Crateriforma conspicua: one gene and its partner. The protein of the gene in region 2 interacts with the protein of the main gene of each other region in a pairwise test. Links are inferred from orthologs where the notes say so. Each region holds a gene or a part of one and is shown on either strand. Other genes may lie near its edges. The genes, in order: ribD and accC.

Region 1 (8,358 bases), 140 kb from region 2 along the record:
ATCAAAACATTCGGGACGCCGACAAACATCGGCATCAAAACCCCACCGACCAAACCCATGTCGTGGTACGTCGGCAGCCAGGTCATCGCCACCGTGTCCGCGGGCGGTTCAAAGGCCTGCTTGATGAACTTCGTGTTGGTGACCAAATTCCGCTGGGTCAGCATCACGCCTTTGGGCGAACCGGTCGAACCCGACGTGTACTGCAGCACCGCCAACGAATCGCCGTCCAGCTTGGGCCGGCGCCAGCGGTCCGGCTTTCGTGTCGACGGATCATCGGTGCCCAGCATTTGGACGCCAAGCAGATCCTCATGAAATTGGTCGCCGGTCAACTGTTCGACGACCGATTGCGTCGACAACGCCCACCGTGCGTCGGCGTCGACCACGATCGATCGGATCCGCGACGCCTTGCGGTTGCGACGGGGGGGAAACGCGGGCACGGCGATCGCACCGGCGGCGTGACAGGCGTAAAAACCGATCACGAAATCCAGGCCCGGCGGATAGATCAACAGGACTCGGTCGCCCGGCCGAATGCCACACCGGCTTTGCAGATACCCCGCCAACCCGCGGACTTCGTCCCACAGTTCGCGATAGGTCAGCTTTTCTTCCAGGGTCTCGGCGTCGGTAAAGTAATACGCCGGCTGGTCGCCACGCAGCATCGCCCAGTGGCTCAGGATTCCCGGAAAGTTATCCTGGGGAGGTAACTGATCATCACCATAGAAGGACAGGTCCACGGGCGAAGTCGCTGATAATTCGGGAGTGAAATCGGTTTGCCAAAATCGAGCCGCTTCCGTGTCAGTTGCCGAAGGAAGGTTTCGGCACAGGCGAGCGACCCGCACGTCGAAAAAATCGTCGTGTCGGCAGCGTCGGCACGCGTCCATTCTTACTAGGCCGCCCATTGTGTCCGAAATCGGGTTCGATTGCAGCGCCTAGACTGCCTGTCCGGATCAACCGTCATGTTGGTTAAGCCTTCACGCCGAATGTGGTCTGCCCGCAAAATCGTTGCGATTGACCCGAATCGATGACGATCCCGTCTGGCCGTTGAACACGGTCGGAATGCCCTGATCAGTGCCGCGATTGTCGCCGGATAGCGACCGCCACCGCCGGTCAGCCGTATATTGACGGGACGCTTTTGCGGCCCGATCTTCGCCTCTGTGGCCCGGGCCATCATCCCCTGACTGAAATGTTGCGAGTTCGTCTCGAACCACCCCATTTGGCAAAGACTCGATGAATCCGTCACGAACTTTTCAAGACCAGCCGACCGCCTTGATCGACCGCATTGTCGACCTGATGGATCCTGCCGGAAACATTTTGCTGTCGGGAACCTTTGACCAAGCCGTCGAAGCGGTTGCCAGCGGCGACGCATCTCGAGTGGCACAGATTCAAGGTCAATTTGCGATCTGTGCAAAGTCGGGAAAGACCATCCGCATGGCCCGGTCGATCGGACGCCCCATGCGGTATTTTTTGGCCAAGCGGGCCGAGGGACCGGCGTTGATTATTGCCGAGCGGATTGACGAAATCCGTCAACAACTGATGCGTGAAGGTTTGGGAGATCAATTCCGCGCGGCGTACACACGGATGGTTCCGGCACATCATCTATTGGAATTGCAATTGGTCGGTTGCCCCGACCCGAACCCCGCGCTGACACGTTTCTTTGCGCCGCCGCGAAACCGGTTGCCCGGCAATGTCCAAGCGATCGGCCAAGCCTACATCGGACGCTTGGCGGAAATTTGCGATCAGTGGCTGGAATCCCTCCCCGCCGATGCGCCGATTGGTGTCATGTTCAGCGGCGGTATCGACAGCACGTCGATCGTCGTGTTGATGGATTTTTTACTTCGCCGTCGCGGCCAGTCGCCAGCCAGGTTAAAGGCGTTCACGCTGAATGTCGGTGACGAAGATTCAACCGATGCCCGCCAGGCGTTGGCGTGTTTGGAATCGATGAACTTGCAGATGTTGTGGGAGCCCGTGAAAGTCGAACCCAACGCGGTCGACTGGCGCGAAGCGGTGCAAGTCATCGAAGACTACAAGCCCTTGGACGTCCAGGCGGCCGCCATGGGAATCGCCCTGCTGCGCGAAGTCCGACGTCGCTATCCCACTTGGAAATACTTGATCGATGGCGATGGCGGCGATGAAAACTTGAAGGACTATCCAATCGAAGAGAATCCCGAGCTAACCATTCGCAGCGTGTTGGGGAATCGAATGCTTTACCAAGAGGGGTGGGGCGTCGACGCGGTCAAGCATTCACTGACCTACAGCGGCGGCCAAAGTCGTGGTCACGTGCGTACCGCGGCACCGGCAAAGAAGTTTGGCTTTGAAGGGTTCAGCCCCTATGCCACCACGGCGGTGATCGAAGTGGCCGAAGCGATTCCCTTTGTCGGTTTGACCGACTGGGACCATCAGCGTCTTTACGATTTGAAGGGGCAAATCGTGGCGTCAGGAATCCAGCAGATTTGCGGTGTAACGATGCCGGTGTTTCCCAAAAGTCGTTTTCAGCACGGTGCGGTGGGGCCGATCGACCAGGGGCCGTTGTTCCCGGAAAAGGAACAGGCCTACCGCGATGCTTTCGCGTCGATCCAGCGTGGGACCGCAGACGTCCAGGTTCACTAATTAGCAACAAGCCATCGACGATTCCTGGTTCAGTGGCCGTCGTTGCTTGTCGTGACAACATCAGATTCACTGACGCAGAGCGCCAGAACAAATCGTCCGCACCATTAGGTCGGTCCGGTTCGATTCAATCCGATGACGTCGCCACATGAACCAAGCTTTCGGACGAACCGACGATGGGTTCCATGCCCAATGATTCTAAGTGTCGGTTGACGATCAACTGTTGGTCGATCGGTAAGTCACCCGCGATGGTCGCAAAGTACTGTCGGTCCATGGCCAAACGGTGGGCCCACGACGCGACGGAGTCTTCCATGGTTGGGGTCAAGCGTCGGCGGATCTGTTTGATGCGATACCGTTGTTCCGCATCCAAGTGTTCGCTCGGGATGGCATCCAGCATCTGCAGGACGGGGGTGCCCACACGCAACAGTTGGTTTTGTGCGGTTTGACGTTTACCGATCTGATCGGCCGACAATGCTTCGATCCACTGTTGAATCTGGTCCTGACGCGGCAGCGCCGTGTCGGTGGACGAAACCAAGTGGATCAGCTTGCGGTCGACATTTCGGCTGAACGCGTGCAGCGATTGGCCACGCAACAGATGGGCAACGATTTCACCAAACGTCTTGTCAAAGGACTGTGGGTTTTGCCTTCTCAGGTGCAACAGGCTGTCTGCTTCGATGGTGTCATCGGTGATCCAGCGGACGGGCTTGCCTTCGTATTGTTCCAGCACATCACGACGTTGCGTGTCGGTGACGAACAATTCCATCCGGATCGACTTGGCGTCCTGGACGTTCAATGACAAGTGACACTCAGCCGATTGAAACGTGTACTGCAGTGTCGGCAGACCCGCGTGCGATTGGACCGAAATACTTTCAAAGACACCACCACGATCGCGGGTTTCGCGGCCCTTTCGATGCTGCAGCGGGTGAAGCTGCAATCGGCCGCCGACCAAGATGAAACGGGCCATCCCGTGGTCGTCAAAAGACATGTCGCTTGTCAGCGACGATGGGGTCGGGGAAAGACGCTCAGCCTCCGGGCGACCTTGAGCAAAAGTCGCCACGTCCGTCATGGACAAGCCGAGTATCACGGCAAGCAAACAACGCCATCTCATCCCGGAACCCTCTTCGCCTTTCAGCGTGTTTTAAGAGGGCCCGCCAAAGGACCAACACCAAACACCAATCCATTTTGCGGTGCGTATGTAGGCAAGTCAGTCTCTCGGTGGCAAACCCTCTCTGGGAGCGAATCGATATGGACGCATCAGCCGGCCCTCTTGTCGGGGCCAGCCCGACGAGTCCGTTTCCCCGGTTATCGTCAAAATTGGGAGAAGAAATAAAGAGCGCGGTTGCGACGAAATGCCTAGGGTCGGCAGAAAAAGCGTTTCACGCGATCACGGTGCAAGATTCTCACTTCCGCCGATAAATAATTTTGACGTCTTCGCCGATGGCTCTGGATTCGACCAATTCCAACGCGGGGCTCTCACCGATAGCCGAAATCCCAGCTCCGCCCACCGGACCAGGGGCCGTGTGACCGCCAAAGACCTTCGCGCCGACATAGATGTGAAACTCGTCGGGAAGGTTTTCGGAAAGAAAACTGGCCATTAAACGCCCACCGCATTCCAACAAGACGTTGGTTGCGCCTTCATGGCTCAACGTTCGCATGACCCGGCGAAGTGGCGGGTCCATCTCCGCCGGCCCACAATCGTTCGATCGAGCTACCTGATCACAGGGTGGTTCTGCGGTCGGCCGCAGAAAACGTACACCCAGGTCGGCCAGACGTTTTTGTGATACTGGGTTCAGGTCTTCCGGGGCGACACAAGTGGTCGGAATCTGATCCGCCGTCTGCACCAATCGCGATGTTTCGCCGGGCAGCGACGTTCGACAGAAAACCAGACGCTGGGCGACCCTGGCCCCCGGCGGTCGAGCGGTCAGTAACGGATCATCCGCCGACATCGTCCCCATTCCCACGACGATCGCATCGACGCGTCCGCGGGTTTGATGGACATCGGCCCGGCTGTCCGTGCCGGTAATCCATTGACTCTGGCCCGTGACGGTCGCGATCCTGCCGTCGGCGGTCATCGCCCATTTGGCGATCATCCACGGGATTCCCGTCGTGATGCGTTTCAGATAGGGGGCCAGGATAAACCGTGCCTCCGATTCTAAAACACCGACGTCGACGCGAATCCCTGCATCAGTCAATTGCCGAATGCCGCCGTGGTCGACCTGTTTGAACGGGTCAGCAACTGCGATAACGACGCGATGAACCTGTGCGTCGATCAAGGCTCCGGTGCAAGGAGGTGTTTTTCCGTGATGACAGCAGGGTTCCAAGGTGACATAGGCTGTGCAGCCGACCGTCGTCTGGCCACTCGCCAGGCAATCCCGGATCGCTTCGACTTCCGCGTGGGGACCGCCAAACTTCCGGTGGTAACCTTGACCGATCAAGCGGCCGTCGCGAACCAGCACGCATCCGACCATGGGGTTCGGTTCCACGTGACCCTGTCCCGCCGTTGCCAAACGCAAGGCATCTTGCATCCATCGCTGGTCAGCTTCGGCGGCATCCGCGGGCGTGGCAAATTGGGCGGGCGCCAATTCGCCGCGACGTGGCGGCGGCGTTGAAATTGGATCGGGATGATCGGGGCCCGACGGTTCGTCGGCGGGCGTGCTGTCGTCAGGCATTCGCTGAAATCAGTCCATGCCGGGGACCCAAAGCTTGCCACCGCTACCACTTTCTGGGGCCGATGCGGGCGGACCCGATGCGGCGGGGGGCGCCGCTGCGGGGCTACCGGAATCCGGAGTCCACAAACCCGATTCTGCTTGCGGCGAAGCCGGTGCCGCAGCAGCCGGGCCGGCGTTACGCGGCGATCCGTCCGGGCGAATCAGTCCCCATGACATCAGCATTTGCTGCAGCTGGGCCATGACTTCCGGGTTATTGCCATAGGTTTCCGACACCTCTCGCAACGATTGCTGGAAACCTTCGCCGTCGCGTGCTTGCAATCGCAGTTCCAGTTCCAAGAACAGCATCCGTGGCGTGACCCGGTCGTTCGCCTTGGCGTACGCTTTGGCTTCGTCCAGCAGGGCAAGCTTGGACTTGAAGTTCGTCGAACTGCCCACCAAAGCAAAATAGGCCATGATGGTCACATCCGGGTTTTCGTTGCGGATGTTGGAATCCAGGATGGATTGGGCGACTCGACGCAGCAGTGGCGTCGCGGAGACCTGCTGGGCGCGGTTCATCAAGTAGATCCGCGACTCGTTGTTCAGCCCCGCCACATCGACCCGGTTCAGATCAACATTGGCGACGTCTTCGATATCGTCATCGCTGATGGTCAGTCCGGGCAACGCATCCACGTTGGCGGCGGATCGAATCTTGCCCGACAATTCTTCGTCCAACGACGTCAGCAAGTCATAGGACTCCATGATCGTGACGGCCACCGAACAGTCGAACTTCGCGTCCGAATCCTGGGCCGCGTCGACCAGTGAACGGTCACCCAGCATGGGCAACGCGATCTTTGTCAAACGGTCGGCGACCTCGCTGCGCTGGATCGAGACGATGGTTTCGTCCACGGCCAGCGGATCGGCTTCGAACTGGACCAAGGCCAATTGCGGACGTGCCGCGACCAAGAAAGGCAATTGACGATCCTGGGTCGACTGATATTCAACCCCGGGCAAGAGTTCGGACAGTTTGGATTGAACCGTTTCCGCGTCGGCGGATTGCATGTCCAACGCGATCAATTTGGCATCACGATCGGTCTGCTTGCCATACAACAAAACAATGGCAAGGGATCGGGGGAAATTGTCGACGCTCGGTGCTTCGGTCGGTTCGGGGCGGTCACGATCCAAGATTTGAAACGCAACGCGTGGGGCGACTTCTTCGTCCTCCTGTCGCAGGCTCTGGGCCGCTTCGGCGGGCAATTTCAACACGCGTGAATCGGCCAGGAACGCCATTTCGATCTCGTCCAGATCGCCAATGGTCGCTTCCAAGCGTGTCAACGAAACCGAAATTCCCTTCAGGTCGGGATGAACCAGTTCGGCCATCGCCGCGAAACGGACACGTTGCTGCTGGTCCAGCGATTCGCACTGGGACAATTGACGCAACAAGTCCGATTGACGTTCCAAATTGCCACGCCAAATGGCACAGTGCAGCAGGCCCGACAAAATCGCCGGTTCCATCGATGCGACCCGCTGCAAAGACTGCAGCTTCGTTTCAGCCAGCACGACCTTGTTGCTGCGAAGCAATCCCTGGGCTTCGTCAAAACGCTCGCCCCAATCAACCGTCGACGGACGCGAAATCGGTTCGGGCAACGATTTCAACAGCATTGGAATCGTCGGGGCGTGATTCAATTGCCCCAAGACATCCATGGCCGCGTTTTGGCCTTCAAAGCCCTCGGCCATCACCGCCAGCGTTGCATAGGCGCGGGCGGTCAGGAAAGCGCCGGTTTGCAGCAGCGTGTAGGACAACACCGATGCGACGCTGATGACGAAGCTGTCGACCTCGCGACCGCTCTCGGTCAAAGCGTCCAGCATTGATCCGGTGGCTGATTCGACGTCCCCGCTGAATAGCTTGGCGGCCGCACGCTGGGTCAACGCCAATGGGTTGCTGGGCTGCAATCGCATGAACCGTTCGGCGTTTTCGGCCAACGTGTCGTATTCACGCAAATCAATCAACAGTCGGCCGCGGATCGCCAATGCCCATGCGGCGTCGGGGTGTTCTTCCAGGATCGCCGCCAGCCGATCAAGTGCCGGGACGACCTGGCCGCCTTCGACCATTTTGATCACGCGATCCATGTCGTGGATCGAGTCCTTGCACTTGCAGAATTTGATCTTCTTGCCGTTGCCGCAAGGGCAGATCGAATAGGTGTCCACCGACATTTTGGGTCGCCGATTGGGGGAAAAAGCGGGTCTTGGTCTAGCAACCGGGCAACTTACCACGCTTCGCGCCATCGTCCCAACCCCTACACACTGATCCAATCTGAAATGATCGACGCGGTGGGGGCGATCGCCAAGCGAACACGATGCCTGCATTGCCAATGTCGCCGGATTCCATCCGGAATGCCCGCAACGCTGATTCAGTGTTCGGTCGATGCCTTGGCCGGTTCGCCCAACCATTGTCGAACCTGGCTGTCGGCTGGTATCGGTCGCCGTCCGTGGGCGGTTTGCTGATCCAAGTCGTCATAGCGTATCTGGATCAGTTCATTCATTTGATGAAACCGATGTTGGACGTGTTCGCGAACGACTTGGTCCACCCATGCCTGAGTCACACGTTGGCCGGACGGCAATTCTCGCAAAATCGGTGATGCGGCTTTCAAGTCGTCTGCCAAGTGTTTCGATTTTGCAACGAGCGTGGAGATTCGAACGTGATCGAATTCGTGTTGCACCAAGGCGGAATCCCAAAAACGGTCCTTCGGCGGAATCCGTTTCAAATGAATGTGATGTGCCAAGCTCACACGAAGACGCGTCAATCGATAGTCGATTCGGATGACTTGGCGGTTCTGTTCTCGCTGCTTTCGCCAGCGGCATTGGCTGCGAAAATTCAGGTCCGTTTTGAAAATGGTCTCACCGTCAAACGAAGTGCCACCCCGATAAAAACTCACATTGCCCGATCGGATCCAAGACCGCAGTGATTCGGGCGGTTCCGGATAGTCCGAGATGTCGATCCGAGGCGAACCATCCCGAATATCCTTTGCCGGTGATGATGGACCGTCGCTACGGTCGGCCGTCGCTTCCTGGGCGGATGCCGTTGGAAGTGCGACGACCATGGGGACGGTGG
Region 2 (8,240 bases):
CTTCCACCTGAGAAGTGACGTTGGTTTGGATGCTGATGTATTTGGTGACTTCGCCGTTTTGATCCCGAATGGGTCTGACTTCCAAGTCGTTCCAGTAGGGTGTTCCATCCTTCTTGTAGTTCAAAACTCGCGTGCGAAACCCGAGATCTTTGCGGAGCGCCGCGCGCATCCTTCGGATGATCTTCGGATCGGTCAGCGGCCCTTGCAAAAACTTGCCGGGCGACGATCCCACGACTTCATCCAGGGTGTACCCGGTGTTTCGTGTGAACGCCTCGTTGACCCATTCGACGCGGATTTTTTCGTCGGTGATCGCAACGGAATTCACCGTGTACTTTGCCACCAGCGCCAGCTTTTCCGCCTCCAAACGTTTCTCTTCGATCGTTTCGAATGTCCGGATCAACAGACTTCGTACTGCGACCGCCAACCCTACAAAAGTCACACACAACATCACGCCCAAGACGACCATTGTCCAAATGGCGGATTGCAATGGGTTCCCCATCTTGCCGGCGCGTTGGGAATCGTCACCGGATAGAGTGACCAGCCGGTTTGCAACCTTCGTGCTGACTTGCGTCAACAAACCGCTCAGACGTTCCTGTGACGCAGCGATCTGTTTTTGATTTTCGATCACCTTGAAACGCAGACAGAAGATGCTGTCGCAATCTGAGTGAAAAAACAAATCAGGGGATTGGGAATGATCAAAAACAGCCTGTCGAAGTTTGGCAAAGTCATCGATCGTCGCGATCCCCTTGGCATCCTCTAACTCGGCCAGCCGTCGAAGCGAAAGCTCCAAACGCATTAGCAATGGTCGATAGGCGCCTTCACGCAATCGAAGCAGTTCACTGACGTGCGACGCAGCTTGCGTCCGTTCCATGTAGTGCAAGGCATCGCTGCATTCCACAACAATCGTTTGAATGTTGCGATGGTTTTCATCTCCTGGCGAAATGCTGCCATTCAAACGGTAGCGTCCTTCGACGGACTCAGCGGCGGTACGGATTCGCAGTAAAGCATCACGAGCGACACAAAACTGTTGCTTCAGCACTTGCAAATCGCCGCGCAGAACCTTGCTTGATCGCCCCAAGCCTTGGATTTCAAGAACGATTTCATCCAAGGATTCGTAAAGCTTCTGACACTGGCAGTCGTCGGGACGATGCTGCTGGCCGCAATCGACGAACTGTAAAGCTTCGCGCAGTTGATCACGTTCCCTTTCTGCTTGACCGCCGACCTGTTCCCAATCTTGCCGCTCGGGACGCAGGGCGATGCTTTCAATCGAACTGCGAAAACGCTGGGTCTGATCGACCAGCTCGCGTGCCCGAATCTCAGCTTCGGCCGCTTGCAAACGTTGGTCGTTCAGCCGCTGAAGCGTCACCACGCAGCTGACCAGCAGAATGATTCCCGAGACGACCCCGGCCAGTAGCATGGCCGTAATGAGTTTGTGGGGGGGAATGACTCGATGCATCACAACGCCTCCGATGCAAAGATCTGATCCCACGTTTCATATTGGACTCCCGATGACGTCAGTCGGGTGGCCCAAATCCGCTTGCCATCGGGGTTTTGCGGACTGCGGAATTCTTCCAACCAGGGAACCGGTGTGATCCCCGCGAAAATGTTTTCAACGGCCTGAACCACCGATTTCCGGTTGGGATGGACTTCCAATGATTCGACGGCATGCACCCATGCGGATCCAAGCAAATAGCCTTCGAATGATGCGGGATTCGGATGCGATTTTTGCGAGAAGTCTTTCAACGCGTCGCGATACCGGATCGCAATAGCGTGGTTTGAAAGCGGATCGGGGACCACCTGAGTCGCGATCACTCGACGGTCGTCGACGGCGATGACACGTGCCAGCGAATCCGTTTGGACGAAGCTGATACAGATGATCCAGCCGCGATAGCCATGGCGTCGCGCATGGGACACAAACTCTTTCGCCGCGTCGGTTGACGCGCCCACGATGATCGCTCTCGGCGGTCGCTGGTGATTCAGCAGGTCCGCCAAACCGTTTTGAATGGCCAATGAATCTCTGGCGTACAACCCGACCGGTATGTGGTGCGGGGGAATACCACCGTGTTGCTCCAATACTTGACAGGCGGCTTTGAATCCCGCCATCCCGAGTCCGTCCCGCAGACAGAAAAAGCCGATCTGGTCGGCGGAAACGTCGCTGTAGCGAAGGATCGCGTTGATCGACGCCAACACCTCGTCTTCATAGCTGCCGCGAAAATGCTGAAGCGTCTGCGTCCCTTCGGTTCGCAGAATCTGCGCGCCCGAGATCGGTGCGAAAAACAACGTGTCTGTCTGGCAACACATCGTCGCGGCAACCACGCCGGTCGGAGTTCCGACATTGCCGATCACCGCCAAGATTGTCGGATCGGCCAGCAACCGTTTCGTGTTCGACGCCGTTTTGGCAGGATCATAGGCATCATCCATCGCCGTGATTTGAAATCGATACCGCTTGCCTTCGGCGTTCGCCTGGTGGAACGAGGCCCGAATCCCGTCCAACACGGAATTACCCAAATCAGCGCATGGCCCGGTCATCGATGTGGACGTTCCCACATGAATCGTGATCCGATCGTGGGTATTCACGCTGTCGGATGTTGGAACGCGCTGGCCCGAATGCGTCTCGGTTGTGACCGACTCGGGAAAGTCCGCCCCAGCGGGATCGACACGGACGTTGGACGAACGTGAAGCGATGGAATCGTGGGCGGATTGCACCCTTGGCGCCTGGGCGATGAATGCAATCCAAGCCGACGCGATCAACAGCGCAAAGATCGTCCAACGGTTGGAGTGAATGGAAAGTGCCATGATGCCCCCATCAGTTTGCTCGTGCCGAAACACCACATCGCAACGGATTCACGTCGTCCCAAACCACAACTCTGCCAAGTCACATTGATTCGTCGACGCAATACCCAGATCGCGATTCGTCCGGCTCTATGGAAACTGTGCCGTTGACTGTTAGCACATGGCGCGTGCGTTCATTTAGAAACCATGGGAAGGCAATCCGATGGGGCCAACTGATCGGAATGGATCGATTGGGCGGGGGGATTGCGCCGGCCCGCATTCGGTGCCTATCCCAGCAGTTGCGGAAACTGGCAGTTTCACAGTTGCCGAGAAACTGCCCTTGGAGGCAGCCATCGTGGTTTGCTACATCGCAAAACGGTCGCGTTGCCTTGGCATCGGACCTTCCCTGACGCGTTCCTTCACGAGCCTTGATTCACGCATGATCCGCAGCCGAATCGAACCGAGTCGTCCTGCTAAGGCCATTCGCCTCGGTTTCGCGATACGATCCGCCGTTCTGCTTGGCACGATCATGACGATCGCGCCGGGTTGTCACGACGGACCGCTGTACGCGTTGAAAAAGGTCAATCCGTACTTTGTGATGAAAGAATGGCGTGACGACCGCCAGTTGGGCATCACCGATTTTGAAAGACACCAAGAACTGCAGGACGTCGCTGGTGGCATCGCCCGGATGACCGCCGATCGCCAACAGTATTGGCTAAGTGAACTGGACAAGATTTACGAACACGACCCCAGCGCGGAAATGCGGCGGTTGGCCGTCGTCGCCGCGGGCCGTGCCGACGAAGCCAACGGACTGGACCTGTTACGCAAGGGCCTGGATGACGACGACTTCAAAGTCCGAATGGAAGCTTGTCGTGGGCTGGGTAAACGGGGTGACGAGGAAGCGGCGCGGCTGTTGGCCACCACGGTCAACGCCGACCCCGATGATGATGTCCGCAATTCCGCGATCGCCGCACTCGGACGATTTCAATCTCCGGTCGCCGTGGACGCACTGCGCATCGCACTGAATGACAGCGACCCGTCGACCCAGCGTTTGGCGGTCAATTCGCTGCGTGACGCGACCGGCAAAGACTTCGGTGACCAGCCGCAAGAATGGATCGCCGCGTTGGACGCCGCTGGATCTGATTCGGCCGACACCGAAGCGTCGACCGAGCGATTTTAGATCGATCGCATCACGACCGATCAATCAGGGTTTTTGGAACTCGCGATCCACCCACTTGGTATCGATGGTCGCGGCCACAAACTCGGGGTGGCCCAGCACGACATCATGGAAGGAAGCCGTGGTGGAAATGCCCTTGATCTGCAGTTCTGCTAAAGCACGCCGCATCGTCGCGATCGCTTCTTCACGCGTCGGACGGTGCACGATCAGCTTGCCGATCATCGAATCGTAGTGTGGCGGAACGGTGTAGCCCGCATAGACGTGCGAATCGAAACGGACGCCCATCCCGCCGGGGGCAAACATCGATTCAATTCGACCGGGGGACGGCTGGAAACCGCGATCCGGATTCTCCGCATTGATGCGGCATTCGATCGCCGTCCCGGTGCAGACCAGATCCTCTTGCTTGAATGACAGCGGCTGGCCGGTGGCCACGCGGATCTGTTCTTTGATCAAGTCCACGCCGGCGACCAGTTCGCTGACCGGGTGTTCGACTTGGATCCGAGCATTGACTTCGATGAAATAGAAATCGTTGTTTTGGTCAACGATGAACTCGACGGTCCCCGCGTTGGCATAATCGGCCCCGCGAATCATGCGTACCGCCGCCTGGCAGATCGCGTCACGACGTTCGGGGGTCAGCGTGCTGCAGGGTGCTTCTTCGATCAGCTTTTGGTGCCGACGCTGGACGCTGCAATCACGTTCGAACAAGTGGCAAACGTTGCCGTGGGTGTCGGCGATGACTTGGACTTCGATGTGGCGTGGCCGATCGATGAACTTTTCCAGGTAGACACCACCGTTACCAAATGCGGCGGCGGCTTCGTTTCGGGCGGCTTTCAGTGCGCCGGCCAGAACGTCTTCGCTCTCGGCGATCCGCATGCCTTTGCCACCACCACCGGCGGTGGCTTTGATCAAAACGGGATAGCCGATTTCCGCCGCGGTCTGTCGTGCCACGTCGTCCGATTCGATCAACCCGTCACTGCCCGGAACGACGGGGACTTCATTGGCGATGGCGATCGACCGGGCGGTATTTTTGTCGCCCAGTTTGCGCATCGCATCGGCACTGGGGCCGATGAACTCGAATCCGCTTTCCCGACAGACTTCGTTGAAGTGGGCGTTTTCCGACAGAAAGCCGTAGCCCGGGTGGACCGCGTCGGCATCGGAAACTTCTGCGGCCGCGATGATTTGATCGATCCGCAGATAGCTGTCGGCACTGCGGGCGGTACCGACACAGTACGCTTCGTCGGCCAATTGGACGTGCATCGAATCACGGTCGGCGTCACTGAAGACGGCGACGCTGGTGATGCCCATTTCACGACAAGCGCGGATGACGCGCAGCGCGATTTCGCCGCGGTTGGCGACCAGAATTTTCTTAAACATAGAACGTCAGGTTTTGCTTCAACCGTCCAGCGGTTGGACACGGAACAACGGTTTGCCAAAGTCGACGGCTTGTTGGTCTTGGGCCAACACTTCAACGATCTTGCCGCTGCATTCGGCGGGGATTTCGTTGAAGACCTTCATCGCTTCGACGATGCAGCACACCGTATCGGGGCTGACCACCGTGCCGACCTTGACGAACGTTTCCGATTCGGGATTGGGGCGTGAATAAAACGTGCCCACCATCGGCGCGTTGATCGTGATGGTGCCCGACGTGTCGGCCGATGCATCGGCAGGCGCCGCGGCCGGTGCAGCCGCCACCGGTGCCGGTGCGGCGACGGGCACGGCAGCCTGGGCAACCCCACGGCACAGTTTGATTTTTTCGTCGCCTTGCTGAAGATCGACTTCGCCAAGCTCGTGCTGTTCCATCAACTGGACGATTTGACGGATGCGATCGATGTCAAACACGCCGGTGTTTGACTTTTCTCCCTTGCTCATTCTTTATCGTTCTATCGCGGAGGTGACGGGAAAAGCCACGGATGATTTTCAGCAGCGCGAGGCTTCGTGGTGGGTGCCCCGACCGGGCCGCCCCAGCCCCGTTGGGCCCGGGTGGCGAATCAGTATCGGCGCTGTGGCCCCAAAAGATCAGATCGCAGACTTTACAGAATCAGCCGACAATCATCGAGGCCCTTGGGCAATCGCGTCAGCACTTCGCACCCGGAATCGGTCACCAAGACGTCATCTTCGATTCGGATGCCGAATTCACCCTCGAAATAGACGCCGGGTTCAACCGTGACGACCATCCCGCTGGACAACACCTGCGGGCTGACCGACGCCATCCGGGGGGATTCATGGATCTGCAGCCCGATGCCGTGTCCCAAGCCGTGTTTGAAAGCGTCGCCCATTCCCGCCGCTTCGATCACATTGCGGGCAGCCGCATCGACATCGCTGGCAGCGACGCCATCGCTGATGCGTTCGATCGCCGCCAATTGAGCTGCCAAAACCACGTCGTAGGCGCGACGAAACGCATCGCTAGCGGCGTCACGATGCAGCGTCCGCGTCAGGTCGCTGGCATAGCCTTGATAAAAAGCCCCCCAGTCGATCAACAGCGTCGGGGCATCGCCCAGCGGAACCGCATCGGGCCGATAATGGGGCAGGGCACCACTGGGCTGGGCACCAACGATGGGTTCAAAACTGACCCCCGATGCCCCCAGGGTCCGCATCACGGATTCCAAGTCATGGGCGACTTCGCGTTCGGTCATCCGAGGCGTCAAACGGCTGGTCACCGAAACATACGCTCGTTCGGCGATGTCGATGGATTGGCGGATCCGACCAATTTCAAATTCGTCTTTGATTTGCCGCAACGCTTCGACGACGCCCGCGGTCGGCACCCACTGGATCGACGGCTCGGCATCGGCCAAACGGTCTTGCCAAGCGTCCCACTGGGCCAACGTGACGCTGGATGATTCGACGCCGACGCGACGGTAACAGGATCCGGCGAAGACCTCCGCCAGCAAGTCCGGCATTGATTGAGAGGGCGGCCGAACCGCGGCGGCCAAGTGAGGACACTCCTGGGCGATTTGTGTTTCGTATCGTCGGTCACTCAACAGCGTCGCTTCGCCGGTTCCGACCAACAGGTACGAACTGTCGCCGGTAAACCCGGACAAGTATCCGACATTGATTTCGTCGGTCACCAACAACGCATCGATTTGGTGCGTTTCGAAGGACTGACGCAAAGAGCGCAAACGATCGGCGTGGGGGGCTTTCGCATTCATGCCGCCAATCATGACGGTTCGGGCGCGTCGATCCAAGTCTGTGCGAATGGGATTCGACGCGATGGCCGGCCGCCGATCAGTCGTGGCGATGGGCGTGGGGGTCGCGATCGTGGTGCTGCTGATCGACGTGCACGTGCAACTGTGGCTTGGTGTCGAACAGCCATTGCCATCCGACATCGGTCACCGCGGAATCGTCCAAATACAGCGATTCCAGGTAGGGCATTTCCGCCATCAACTTCATCCCTTCGTCGGTCACCCCGATGCCGATCAGGTGAATGCCACGCAGCGACGTCAAACCGGCGATCGCGCGGCAAATGTCATTGCCCGCTCGATCGGTTCCCAAACGCAGCTGTCTTAACCGCGGAAGTTTGCCCAGCTGGGCGACACCATCGGCCGTCACCCGGCTGTGCGGCAGATTGATCAGCCACAGATCGGAACACTCGGTCAGCGACGCCAAGCCTTGGTCGGTGATCGGCGACAATCGCAAGCGGACGTGCTGCAACTTGGGCAACGACGCGATCGCCGCCAAGCCTTCGTCACCGATGCTGCCTTGGTCAAAGATCACGTGTTGCAAACTGTCCAAGCCCCGCAATTGTTGACACATCGCGTCGGTGACCTCGAATTCGGTCACGTGGATGGATTGCAGATCTTCGGCACGAATCTGTTCGACCAGAGCGTGAAAGCGCTGGGCCGCGGGAACTTCCTCCGTCGTTTCCGGCATCACATCCAGCGATTCGCCGCCCCAGAACACAACCACCGCGATCACCGCCGCGATCACCGCGACGGCCACGGCCAACTGTTTCTTTCGGCGCCGCCGTCGTCGTTCATCCTGGACGGTCACCGGCGGAGCGTCGTCCAACCCCGTGTCATCGCCCGGCAGGACTTCATCGGCGGGATCGCCCGCAAGATCGCCTTGGGCACCCTGCGACGCGGATTCGGGGTCGGTTCCGGCTTGGACGTCGGTGGCTGCGTCGGCGTTGACTTGTTCGTCAGACGCTGCGTCGTCAGTCGCGGCTTCGCGCTGGGGATCGTTGGTCGGCATGCTGGCGATTGTATCCCCGCACCGGGGCACGTCGTAGCGCACCCCGGTGCGTCGTGACTTCATCGCCGCAGGTCATTGTCGAGACGATTGACCCAGTAATCGT

What was found.
Region 1: the proteins of accC (region 2) and ribD interact in binary tests that used the Escherichia coli proteins (3 or more experiments, as listed by UniProt). The link is inferred for Crateriforma conspicua from one-to-one orthologs.

What each region holds. Positions count from the first base shown.
Region 1 is NZ_CP036319.1:4,984,549-4,992,906, reverse strand. Bases 3,137-6,106 are described here. They hold ribD (bifunctional diaminohydroxyphosphoribosylaminopyrimidine deaminase/5-amino-6-(5-phosphoribosylamino)uracil reductase RibD), read right to left. Parts: upstream 5,271-6,106; coding sequence 4,002-5,270; downstream 3,137-4,001. Other genes in these bases: Mal65_RS18255 (tetratricopeptide repeat protein), read right to left, coding at 5,280-6,106; Mal65_RS18265 (M3 family oligoendopeptidase), read right to left, coding at 3,137-3,586. Outside these bases: Mal65_RS18275 (aminotransferase class I/II-fold pyridoxal phosphate-dependent enzyme), read right to left, coding at 1-731; Mal65_RS18270 (asparagine synthase C-terminal domain-containing protein), read left to right, coding at 1,225-2,604; more of Mal65_RS18265, read right to left, coding at 2,729-3,136; more of Mal65_RS18255, read right to left, coding at 6,107-7,460; Mal65_RS18250 (hypothetical protein), read right to left, coding at 7,658-8,358. UniProt on the Escherichia coli protein: Converts 2,5-diamino-6-(ribosylamino)-4(3h)-pyrimidinone 5'-phosphate into 5-amino-6-(ribosylamino)-2,4(1h,3h)-pyrimidinedione 5'-phosphate.
Region 2 is NZ_CP036319.1:4,845,792-4,854,031, forward strand. Bases 3,151-6,002 are described here. They hold accC (acetyl-CoA carboxylase biotin carboxylase subunit), read right to left. Parts: upstream 5,324-6,002; coding sequence 3,977-5,323; downstream 3,151-3,976. Other genes in these bases: Mal65_RS17630 (HEAT repeat domain-containing protein), read left to right, coding at 3,302-3,952; accB (acetyl-CoA carboxylase biotin carboxyl carrier protein), read right to left, coding at 5,342-5,818; Mal65_RS17645 (M24 family metallopeptidase), read right to left, coding at 5,980-6,002. Also shown: Mal65_RS17620 (PAS domain-containing sensor histidine kinase), read right to left, coding at 1-1,456; Mal65_RS17625 (ABC transporter substrate-binding protein), read right to left, coding at 1,456-2,796; more of Mal65_RS17645, read right to left, coding at 6,003-7,095; Mal65_RS17650 (leucine-rich repeat domain-containing protein), read right to left, coding at 7,172-8,137. UniProt on the Escherichia coli protein: This protein is a component of the acetyl coenzyme A carboxylase complex; first, biotin carboxylase catalyzes the carboxylation of the carrier protein and then the transcarboxylase transfers the carboxyl group to form malonyl-CoA.